DNA from 3 places in the Pseudomonas macauensis genome. Region 2 is predicted to be linked to each of the others. Evidence: predicted binding sites of a transcription regulator. Region 2 holds the regulator's gene; each other region holds the start of a gene.
What was found. The regulator sigma-54, encoded in region 2, starts transcription at its own class of promoters, with help from an activator protein. The targets are predictions, from matches to a motif close to ANTGGCATNNANNTTGCTNT.
Positions count from the first base shown of each region.

Region 1: the regulator sigma-54 is predicted to act here: its motif matches at 1,706-1,725, upstream of nirB (nitrite reductase large subunit NirB).
Region 3: the regulator sigma-54 is predicted to act here: its motif matches at 1,779-1,798, upstream of SD196_RS10850 (CmpA/NrtA family ABC transporter substrate-binding protein).

Region 1 covers NZ_CP138377.1:2,275,348-2,278,619, reverse strand. The annotation lists gene SD196_RS10820 (protein kinase domain-containing protein) at 1-1,603, shown strand, start outside; gene nirB (nitrite reductase large subunit NirB) at 1,865-3,272, shown strand, end outside.
Region 2 covers NZ_CP138377.1:1,109,420-1,112,691, reverse strand. The annotation lists gene lptB (LPS export ABC transporter ATP-binding protein) at 1-200, shown strand, start outside; gene SD196_RS05180 (RNA polymerase factor sigma-54) at 442-1,941, shown strand; gene hpf (ribosome hibernation-promoting factor, HPF/YfiA family) at 2,020-2,328, shown strand; gene ptsN (PTS IIA-like nitrogen regulatory protein PtsN) at 2,338-2,802, shown strand; gene rapZ (RNase adapter RapZ) at 2,805-3,272, shown strand, end outside.
Region 3 covers NZ_CP138377.1:2,283,021-2,286,292, reverse strand. The annotation lists gene acnB (bifunctional aconitate hydratase 2/2-methylisocitrate dehydratase) at 1-1,527, shown strand, start outside; gene SD196_RS10850 (CmpA/NrtA family ABC transporter substrate-binding protein) at 1,905-3,107, shown strand; gene SD196_RS10845 (ANTAR domain-containing response regulator) at 3,110-3,272, shown strand, end outside.

The sequences.
Region 1 (3,272 bases), 1.2 Mb from region 2:
GCGGGTGGTCACTCCACCCGCAGGGCTGGCCGCCAGCAAGGGGCACCTGTTCGCCATCGCCGACGGCGTCAGCCATTGCGCCGACGGCGGTCTGGCCGCGCGCCTGACGCTGCAGGCGCTGGCCGCCGATTATTACGCCACCCCCGAGACCTGGGCCGTCGCCCAGGCCCTCGACCGCCTGCTGCTCTCGCAGAACCGCTGGTTGCAGGCCAATGGCGGCGGCCAGCCGCTGCTCACCACGCTGACCGCCCTGGTATTACGCGGGCGGCGTTTCACCCTCGCCCACGTCGGCGACTGCCGCCTCTACCGCTGGCACGCAGGACAACTGGAATGCCTGACCCAGGACCACGTCTGGGAGCAGCCCGGCATGCAGCACGTGCTCAAGCGCGCCCTGGGCCTCGACCAGCACCTGGTGGTGGACTACTGCGACGGAGAGCTGGAAGCCGGGCAATCTTTCCTGCTGGTCAGCGACGGTGTCTGGGCCGCGCTGGGCGACAACGCCATCCAGCGTCTGCTGGAAGACGCGCAATCCCTCGAAGCCTGCACCGATGCCTTGGTCAACGCCGCGCATCTGGCCGGCAGCCAGGACAACGCCAGTGCGCTGCTCCTGCGCGTGGACGAATTGCCGCCGGCCAGCCTCGGCGATGCCCTCGCCCAGCTCGACCACTGGCCGGCGCCACCGGCATTGCGGGACGAACAGGAGTTCGAGGGCTGGCAGGTAGAAGGCCGACTCGCACAGTCGCGTCAGTCGCTGATCTACCGCGTGCGCGACCGCCAGGGTCGCCCCTGGCTGCTCAAGACCCTGCCACCGGCATTGAGCGATGCAGCGGACGCCGGCCAGTCGCTGCTGCTGGAGGAATGGTTCCTGCGCCGCGTACAGGGCCGCTACTTTCCCGAGCTGCACAGCCTGCCGCAACGCCAGCACCTCTACTACGTAATGCGCGAATACCCCGGGCAGCCCCTGGACGAGCACCTCAAGCTGAACGGCCCGCTGAACCTGCCGGATTGGATGGATATCGCCCAACGCCTGCTGCGCGGCCTGGGCCAACTGCACCGGCGCAACATCCTGCACCGCGACATCAAGCCGGAGAACTTGCACTGGGCCAACGACGGCGAGCTGCGCCTGCTGGACTTCGGCTTGGCGTATTGCCCGGGCCTGTCCCGCGAGGACCCGCACGACCTGCCCGGCACCCCGAGCTACCTCGCACCCGAAGCCTTCCAGGGCGCAGCGCCGGACGCCCGCCAGGACCTCTACGCCGCCGGCGTCACGCTGTACCGCCTGCTCTGCGGCCATTATCCCTACGGCGAGATCGAAGCCTTCCAGCATCCGCGCTTCGGCACGCCCGCCCCGGCCAGTCGTTATCGACCTGACGTCCCGGCCTGGCTGGACGACTGGCTGGGTCGACTGATCACAGCGCAGCCGCAGCAACGTTTCGAAACCGCCGAGCAATGCCTGCTCACCCTGGAACAAGGCGAACGCCAGGCTCCAGCACGACCACGCCCCTTGCTGGAGCGCGAGCCGCTGCGGGTCTGGCGCGGGATTGCCCTCGCCTCCCTGGCCGTCAACCTGGGGCTGATTCTCTGGCTGATGCATCGCGGCTGAGGGCGCACCAGTTCGGTTCAAAACGCTTCAGCGCAGTGCACACGCCCCGGAAAAATCACCGGCCAATGCAGTGCAAGGCACGAAAATACTGGCACAGCACAAGTTGGCACGTGCCCTGCAGTACCCACAGCAACAATCTACAAAAGCGCGTCCCTCAACGAAGAGGCTCGCACTTCTCGATCCCTTGGACAAAGGCGTCCTCGCTGGGTAACCGGCGGGACGCCTTTTTTGTTTTCCGCGATTGCGTGACGGAGCCCTGACATGAAAAAGCTCAAGCTCGTACTGATCGGCAACGGCATGGCCGGTGTGCGCACCCTCGAAGAACTGCTGAAGATCGCGCCCGACCTCTACGACATCACCGTGTTCGGCGCCGAGCCCCACCCCAACTACAACCGTATCCTGCTCTCCCCCGTGCTGGCCGGCGAACAGGCCTTCGAGGACATCGTCCTCAACGACCTCAACTGGTACAGCGAGAATGGCATCCGCCTGCTGCTCAACCGCAAGGTCACCCGCATCGACCGCCACCGCCGCAAGGTCTACGCCGCGGACGGCAGCGAAGCTGAATACGACCGCCTGCTGATCGCCACCGGCTCCAACCCCTTCATCCTGCCGGTGCCGGGCAACCGCCTGGAGGGCGTGATCGGCTACCGCGACATCGCCGACACCCAAACCATGATCGACACCGCCGGCAGCCATAGCCACGCGGTGGTCATCGGCGGCGGCCTGCTCGGCCTGGAGGCCGCCAACGGTCTCAAGCAGCGCGGCATGGACGTGACCGTGGTGCACCTCTCCGACTGGCTGCTGGAGCGCCAGCTGGACCGCACTGCTGGCAAACTGCTGCAAAGTGCGTTGGAATCACGCGGCATTCATTTCCGCCTCAACACCCAGACTGAGGAGCTGATCGACGACGGCAGCGGCCGCGTCTGCGCCGTGCGCTTCAAGGACGGCGAGGTGATCGCCGCCGACCTGGTGGTGATGGCCGCCGGCATACGCCCCAATACGGAACTCGCCGAGAAGACCGGCCTGCCCTGCAACCGCGGCATCCTGGTCAACGACACCCTGCAAACCTACGATCCGCGCATCTACGCCCTGGGCGAATGCGCCAGCCACCGTGGCATCGCCTACGGCCTGGTGGCGCCGCTGTTCGAGCAGGCCAAGGTCTGCGCCAACCACCTGGCCATGCTCGGCTTCGCCCGCTACCAGGGCTCGGTGACCTCCACCAAGCTCAAGGTCACCGGCATCGACCTGTTCTCCGCTGGCGAATTCATGGGCGGCGAAGGCACCGAGACCATCACCCTCTCCGACCCCATCGGCGGCGTGTACAAGAAGCTGGTGATCAAGGACGACGTGCTGGTTGGCGCCTGCCTCTACGGCGACACCGCCGACGGTGGCTGGTACTTCCGGCAGATCCGAGAGAACCACAACGTCGCCGAGATCCGCGACCATCTGATGTTCGGCGAGAGCAGCATTGGCGACGTCGGCCATCAGGGCCAGAACAGCGCGGCGAACATGCCTGACAGCGCCGAAGTCTGCGGCTGCAACGGCGTGTGCAAGGGCACCATCGTCAAGGCGATCCAGGAGAACGGCCTGTTCAGCGTCGACGAGGTGAAGAAGCACACCAAGGCCGCCAGCTCCTGCGGTTCCTGCGCAGGGCTCGTGGAACAGATCC
Region 2 (3,272 bases):
TCAAGCAGATCATCCATCACCTCAAGGCCAAGGGTATCGGTGTACTGATCACCGACCACAACGTCCGCGAGACGCTGGATATCTGCGAAACCGCCTACATCGTCAACGACGGTCAACTGATCGCCGAAGGCAGCGCCGAGACCATCCTCGCCAACGATCTGGTGAAGGAAGTCTATCTGGGTCACGAGTTCCGCCTCTGACCCAGCGGCCGCCCTCCAGGCGGCGCCTCGCCTCCCCCGCTAACGGCCCGGACCTGCATCCGGCGCCGCGTGTCGGGCCGCCTCGAAATCGCCCGATAATCAGGTTGTAACGAAAGGTCGACAGACCCTAGGCAAAGCGTCCAGACTCAGGCATATAATTTGCTTCCTCGCGGCGCCCCGGCGTCCGTAGTCGTGGATATGGCGCTTGCTGCGCCAGCGAACAAGGTGCCTAGTTCCAGCCATGAAACCATCGCTCGTCCTCAAGATGGGCCAGCAGCTGACGATGACTCCGCAGCTGCAACAGGCCATCCGACTGCTCCAGCTCTCCACGCTGGACCTGCAGCAGGAAATCCAGGAAGCCCTGGAGTCCAACCCCATGCTGGAGCGCCAGGAAGACGGCGAGGACTACGACAACAGCGACCCCATGGCCGATGGCGCCGAGTCCGCCCCCACCGCCAGCAGCAACACCCAGGACAACTATCAGGAAAGCACCACGCCCACTGCCGACAGCCTCGACGAGGACCAGTGGGCCGAGCGCATTCCCAGCGAGCTGCCGGTCGATACCGCCTGGGAAGACATCTACCAGACCAGCGCCAGCAGCCTGCCCGCCAGCGACGATGAGGAGTGGGACTTCACCGCCCGCACCTCCGCCGGTGAAAGCCTGCAGAGCCACCTGCTCTGGCAGCTCAACCTGGCCCCGATGTCCGACACCGACCGCCTGATCGGCCTGAGCATCATCGACGGCATCAACAACGACGGTTACCTCGAAGAATCCCTCGACGACATCCTCGCCTCCATCGATCCCGAACTGGGCGTGGAGATGGACGAAGTGGAAGTCGTCCTGCGCCGCGTGCAGCAGATGGAGCCCGCCGGCGTTGGCGCGCGCAACCTGCGCGAATGCCTGCTGCTGCAGCTGCGCCAGATGCCGGCCAACACCTACCTGCTGAACGAAGCCCAGAAGCTGGTCTCCGACCACCTCGACCTGCTCGGCAGCCGCGACTACAGCCAGCTGATGCGGCGCATGAAGCTCAAGGAAGACGAGCTGCGCGAAACCATCGAGCTGATCCAGTCGCTGCACCCGCGTCCCGGCTCGCAGATCGAGTCCGGCGAGGCCGAGTACGTGGTGCCGGATGTCATCGTCCGGAAGCATAACGAACGCTGGCTGGTGGAACTGAACCAGGAAGCGGTGCCGCGCCTGCGGGTCAATTCGCAGTACGCAGGCCTGGTGCGCCGCGCCGACTCCAGCGCCGACAACACCTTCATGCGCAACCAGCTGCAGGAAGCGCGCTGGTTCATCAAGAGCCTGCAGAGCCGCAACGAGACGCTGATGAAGGTGGCGACCCAGATCGTCGAGCACCAGCGTGGTTTCCTCGAATACGGCGAGGAAGCGATGAAGCCGCTGGTCCTGCACGACATCGCCGAAGCCGTGGGCATGCACGAGTCGACCATCTCGCGCGTCACCACGCAGAAATTCATGCACACCCCGCGTGGCATCTTCGAGCTGAAGTACTTCTTCTCCAGCCACGTCAGCACCTCCGAGGGCGGCGAATGCTCGTCCACCGCCATCCGCGCGATCATCAAGAAACTGGTCGCGGCGGAAAGTCCGAAAAAGCCATTGAGCGACAGCAAGATCGCTGGTTTACTGGAGGCACAGGGCATTCAAGTGGCACGTCGCACCGTCGCCAAGTACCGGGAGTCCTTAGGGATTGCTCCCTCCAGCGAACGCAAGCGACTGGTATGACGTTGATCCACGCCAAAGTGTTCCGGCGGCAGGCCACCTAACCTGCCACTTACACACGGGCAATAAGGAGAAAGCGGTATGCAAGTCAACATCAGTGGACATCAACTGGATGTGACCGACGCCCTGCGCGACTATGTCGGCGAAAAACTCGGACGACTGGAGCGCCACTTCGACAAGATCACCAATGTTCAGGTCATCATGGAGGTCGAGAAGCTAAAGCAGAAAATCGAAGCCACCCTGCACATCGCAGGTGGCGAAGTAGTGGCCTGTGCCGAACATGAAGACATGTATGCGGCCATCGACCTGCTCACTGACAAGCTCGACCGCCAACTGATCAAGCACAAGGAAAAATACCTCGAACGCCAGCAGGGAGTTGGTGTTCGTTAACCCCTCCCTATGATTCGACTTGAGCAAATCCTGACCCCCGGCCGTTCCCTGGTGAACGTGCCGGGCGGCAGCAAAAAACGCGTCCTTGAACAAATCGCAAACCTGGTAGCTCGCGAGCTGCCAGGTTTCGACGCGCAAGACATCTTTGAAAATCTGGTGGCCCGGGAACGCCTGGGCTCCACTGGTTTCGGCAATGGCATCGCCATTCCGCATTGCCGCCTTCCTGGCTGCAAGTCCCCCATCAGCGCCATCCTGCACCTGGACCATCCGGTTGACTTCGATGCCCTCGACGGCGCGCCGGTCGACCTAGTGTTCGTCCTGCTGGTGCCCGAAGCCGCCACCGAAGAGCACCTGGAACTGCTCCGCCAGATCGCTTCTATGCTCGACCGTTCCGACGTCCGTGACCGCCTGCGCCACGCCGCCAACGGCGAGGAGCTGTACCGGATCGTCGTGGACTTCCAGAACGGCCACTGATCATGCGCCTGATCATCATCAGCGGACGTTCCGGCTCGGGTAAGAGCACCGCGCTCAACGTGCTCGAAGACAACGGTTTCTACTGCATCGATAACCTGCCCGCCAGCCTGCTCCCGGACCTTGCACAACGCGCACTGCTGCACACCGAACTGCTTCACCCGCAGGTAGCCGTCTCCATCGACGCACGCAACCTGCCCAGCCAGCTGCAGCGCTTCCCCGAACTGCTGCAGGAGGCTCGCGACAAGCACATCCAGTGCGATGTGCTGTACCTCGATGCCGATGATGAAACCCTGCTCAAACGCTTCTCCGAGACGCGCCGCCGGCACCCCCTGACCACCGACAGCCGCTCGCTGGCCGAAGCCATCGCCGACGAGGCCCATCTGTTGGCGCCGATTGCCGACCTGGCCGACCTCAAGCTCAACACCACACATCTGAACCTCTATCAGCTGCGCGACGTGCTCAAGCTGCGC
Region 3 (3,272 bases), 1.2 Mb from region 2:
GGTCTGGCTCCGTCCGACCTGTTCAAGAAGCCGGAAGCGCCGGCCGACAGCGGCAAGGGCTTTACCCTCGCCCAGAAGATGGTTGGCCGCGCCTGCGGTCTGGCCGAAGGCCAGGGCGTACGCCCGGGCACCTACTGCGAACCGAAGATGACCACCGTCGGTTCCCAGGACACCACCGGCCCGATGACCCGCGACGAGCTGAAAGACCTGGCTTGCCTGGGCTTCTCCGCCGACCTGGTGATGCAGTCCTTCTGCCACACCGCCGCTTATCCGAAGCCGATCGACGTCAAGACCCACCACACCCTGCCGGACTTCATCATGACCCGCGGTGGTGTCTCCCTGCGTCCGGGCGACGGCATCATCCATAGCTGGCTGAACCGCATGCTGCTGCCTGACACCGTCGGCACCGGCGGCGACTCGCACACCCGCTTCCCGATCGGCATCAGCTTCCCGGCCGGTTCCGGCCTGGTCGCCTTCGCCGCTGCCACCGGCGTCATGCCGCTGGACATGCCCGAGTCGGTTCTGGTGCGCTTCAAGGGCAAGCTGCAGCCGGGCATCACCCTGCGTGACCTGGTCCATGCCATCCCCTACTACGCGATCCAGGCTGGCCTGCTGACCGTCGAGAAGAAAGGCAAGAAGAACATCTTCTCCGGCCGCATCCTCGAGATCGAAGGTCTGAACGACCTGACCGTCGAGCAAGCCTTCGAGCTGTCCGACGCCTCCGCCGAGCGTTCGGCTGCCGGTTGCACCATCAAGCTGCCGGAAGAGGCCATCGCCGAGTATCTGAAGTCCAACATCACCCTGCTGCGCTGGATGATCGGCGAAGGCTACGGCGATGCCCGCACCCTGGAGCGCCGCGCGCAAGCGATGGAAGCCTGGCTGGCCAACCCGCAACTGCTGGAAGCCGACAAGGACGCCGAGTACGCCGCGGTCATCGAGATCGACCTGGCCGACGTCAAGGAGCCGGTACTCTGCGCTCCGAACGACCCGGACGACGCTCGCCTGCTGTCCAGCGTCGAAGGCCGCAAGATCGATGAAGTCTTCATCGGTTCCTGCATGACCAACATCGGTCACTTCCGCGCTGCCGGCAAACTGCTGGACAAGGTCAAGGGTGGCATTCCGACCCGTCTGTGGCTGGCTCCGCCGACCAAGATGGACGCCCACCAGCTGACCGAGGAAGGCTACTACGGCATCTACGGCAAGGCTGGCGCGCGCATGGAAATGCCGGGCTGCTCGCTGTGCATGGGTAACCAGGCTCGCGTACAGACCGGTTCGACCGTGGTCTCCACTTCGACCCGTAACTTCCCGAACCGTCTGGGCGACGCCACCGACGTGTTCCTGGCATCCGCCGAGCTGGCCGCCGTCGCTTCGATCATCGGCAAGCTGCCGACCGTCGAGGAGTACATGGCCTACGCGAAGGACATCGACAGCATGTCTGCCGATATCTACCGCTACCTGAGCTTCGACCAGATCGCCGAGTTCCGCGAAGCTGCAGCCAACGCGAAGATCCCGGCAGTTCAGGTCTGAGACTCCTAGCGTGATGAAAAGCCCCGCCCCGTGCGGGGCTTTTCTTTTGTGGCGGCCGAAATAGAGCGACCTGAACCACTACTCACGATGGGGCTAATACTTATTGACCGTTGCGCCTGTCGCCGGCGTGTCTAAGGTGTCAGCAGGCCCTGCCGATATCCGTGCTCAGGTGCCCTTGATGGAACCCTCCAGAGGTGCGCTCCCTTCCTCTGAGCCCCGCCCTTGTGGCGGGGCTTGTTTTTTCCGCCGTACCTGGCACACCCCTTGCTGAACGCCCTGCAGCAGGCAGCCCAACGGCGGGCCCTGAAAGACGATGACGTCGCCTTCCCGCCCATCGATGGTCAGCGGAGCGACGCCCTTTGCCTTCAGAGGTGGAAATGATCGACAGCACCAGAGGCCGTCCGGACAGCCTGGCCTGGGTCGCCGGCTCCGACGCACCGGAGAAGAGCGCCCTGAATCTGGGCTTCATGGCCCTCACCGACTCCGCATCCCTGGTGGTCGCCGCCACTCAGGGCTTCGCCCAGCCCTACGGCCTGACCCTCAACCTGCAGCGGCAAAGCTCCTGGGCCGGCCTGCGCGATCGCCTGCTCAGCGGCGAGCTGGATGCGGCCCAGGGGCTCTACGGCCTGATCTACGGCATGCAGCTCGGCCTGGGCGGCACACCCGCCACCGAGATGGCCGTGCTCATGGGGCTGTGCCAGAACGGCCAGGCGATCAATCTTTCCGCTCCGCTGATGCGCGACGGCGTGACCTGTGCTGAAGCACTCCGCCAGCACGCGCTCCACAACGGTGCGCCGCTGACCCTGGCGCACACCTTCCCCACCGGCACCCATGCCCTGTGGCTGTATTACTGGCTGGCCAGTCACGGCATCCACCCGCTGCGTGACGTGCGCTCGCTGGTGGTGCCGCCGGCGCAGATGGTGGAGCACCTGAAGGCCGGGCGCATCGATGGTTTCTGTGCCGGAGGCCCCTGGGGCGCGCTGGCGGTGGACGAAGGCCTGGGCTTCACCCTGGCGACCAGTCAGCAGATCTGGCCGGACCACCCGGAAAAGGTGCTGGGCACCACCCGCGCCTTCGTCGAGCAATACCCCAACACCGCCCGCGCCCTGGTGATGAGCCTGCTCGATGCCAGCCGCTTCATCGAGGCCAGCGAGGACAACCTGCGCAGCGCTGCGCAATTGATCAGCGGGCGCGACTACATCGACGCACCGGTCTCCAGCATCGAGCCACGCCTGCTCGGTCGCTATCAGGACGGCCTCGGCCACGCCTGGCAGGATGCCCATCCGCTGCGTTTCCACGACGGCGGACAGGCCAACTTCCCGTGGCTGTCCGACGGCATGTGGTTCATGACCCAGTTCCGCCGCTGGGGCCTGCTGCGCGAGGACATCGACTACCTGGGCATTGCCCGCCGGGTCCAACGGCTCGACCTGTACCGCGAAGCCGCCGAAGCCATTGGCGTAGCGGTGCCGAACGTCGACATGCGGAGCTCGACGCTGATCGATGGGCGAATCTGGGATGGCAGCGATCCGACCAGCTATGCCCACGGCTTCGAATTGAATGCCCTGACGGAGCGAGACTGAGCATGTTGCGCGTCCTGCTGATCAACGACACCCCGAAGAAGGTCGGGCGCCTCAAGGCAGCGCTGGTGGAATCCGGTTTCGAGGTGGTCGACGAATCAGGCCTCACCGTCGACCTGGCGCAACGCGTGGAAGCCCTGCGCCCGGATGTGATCCTGATCGATACCG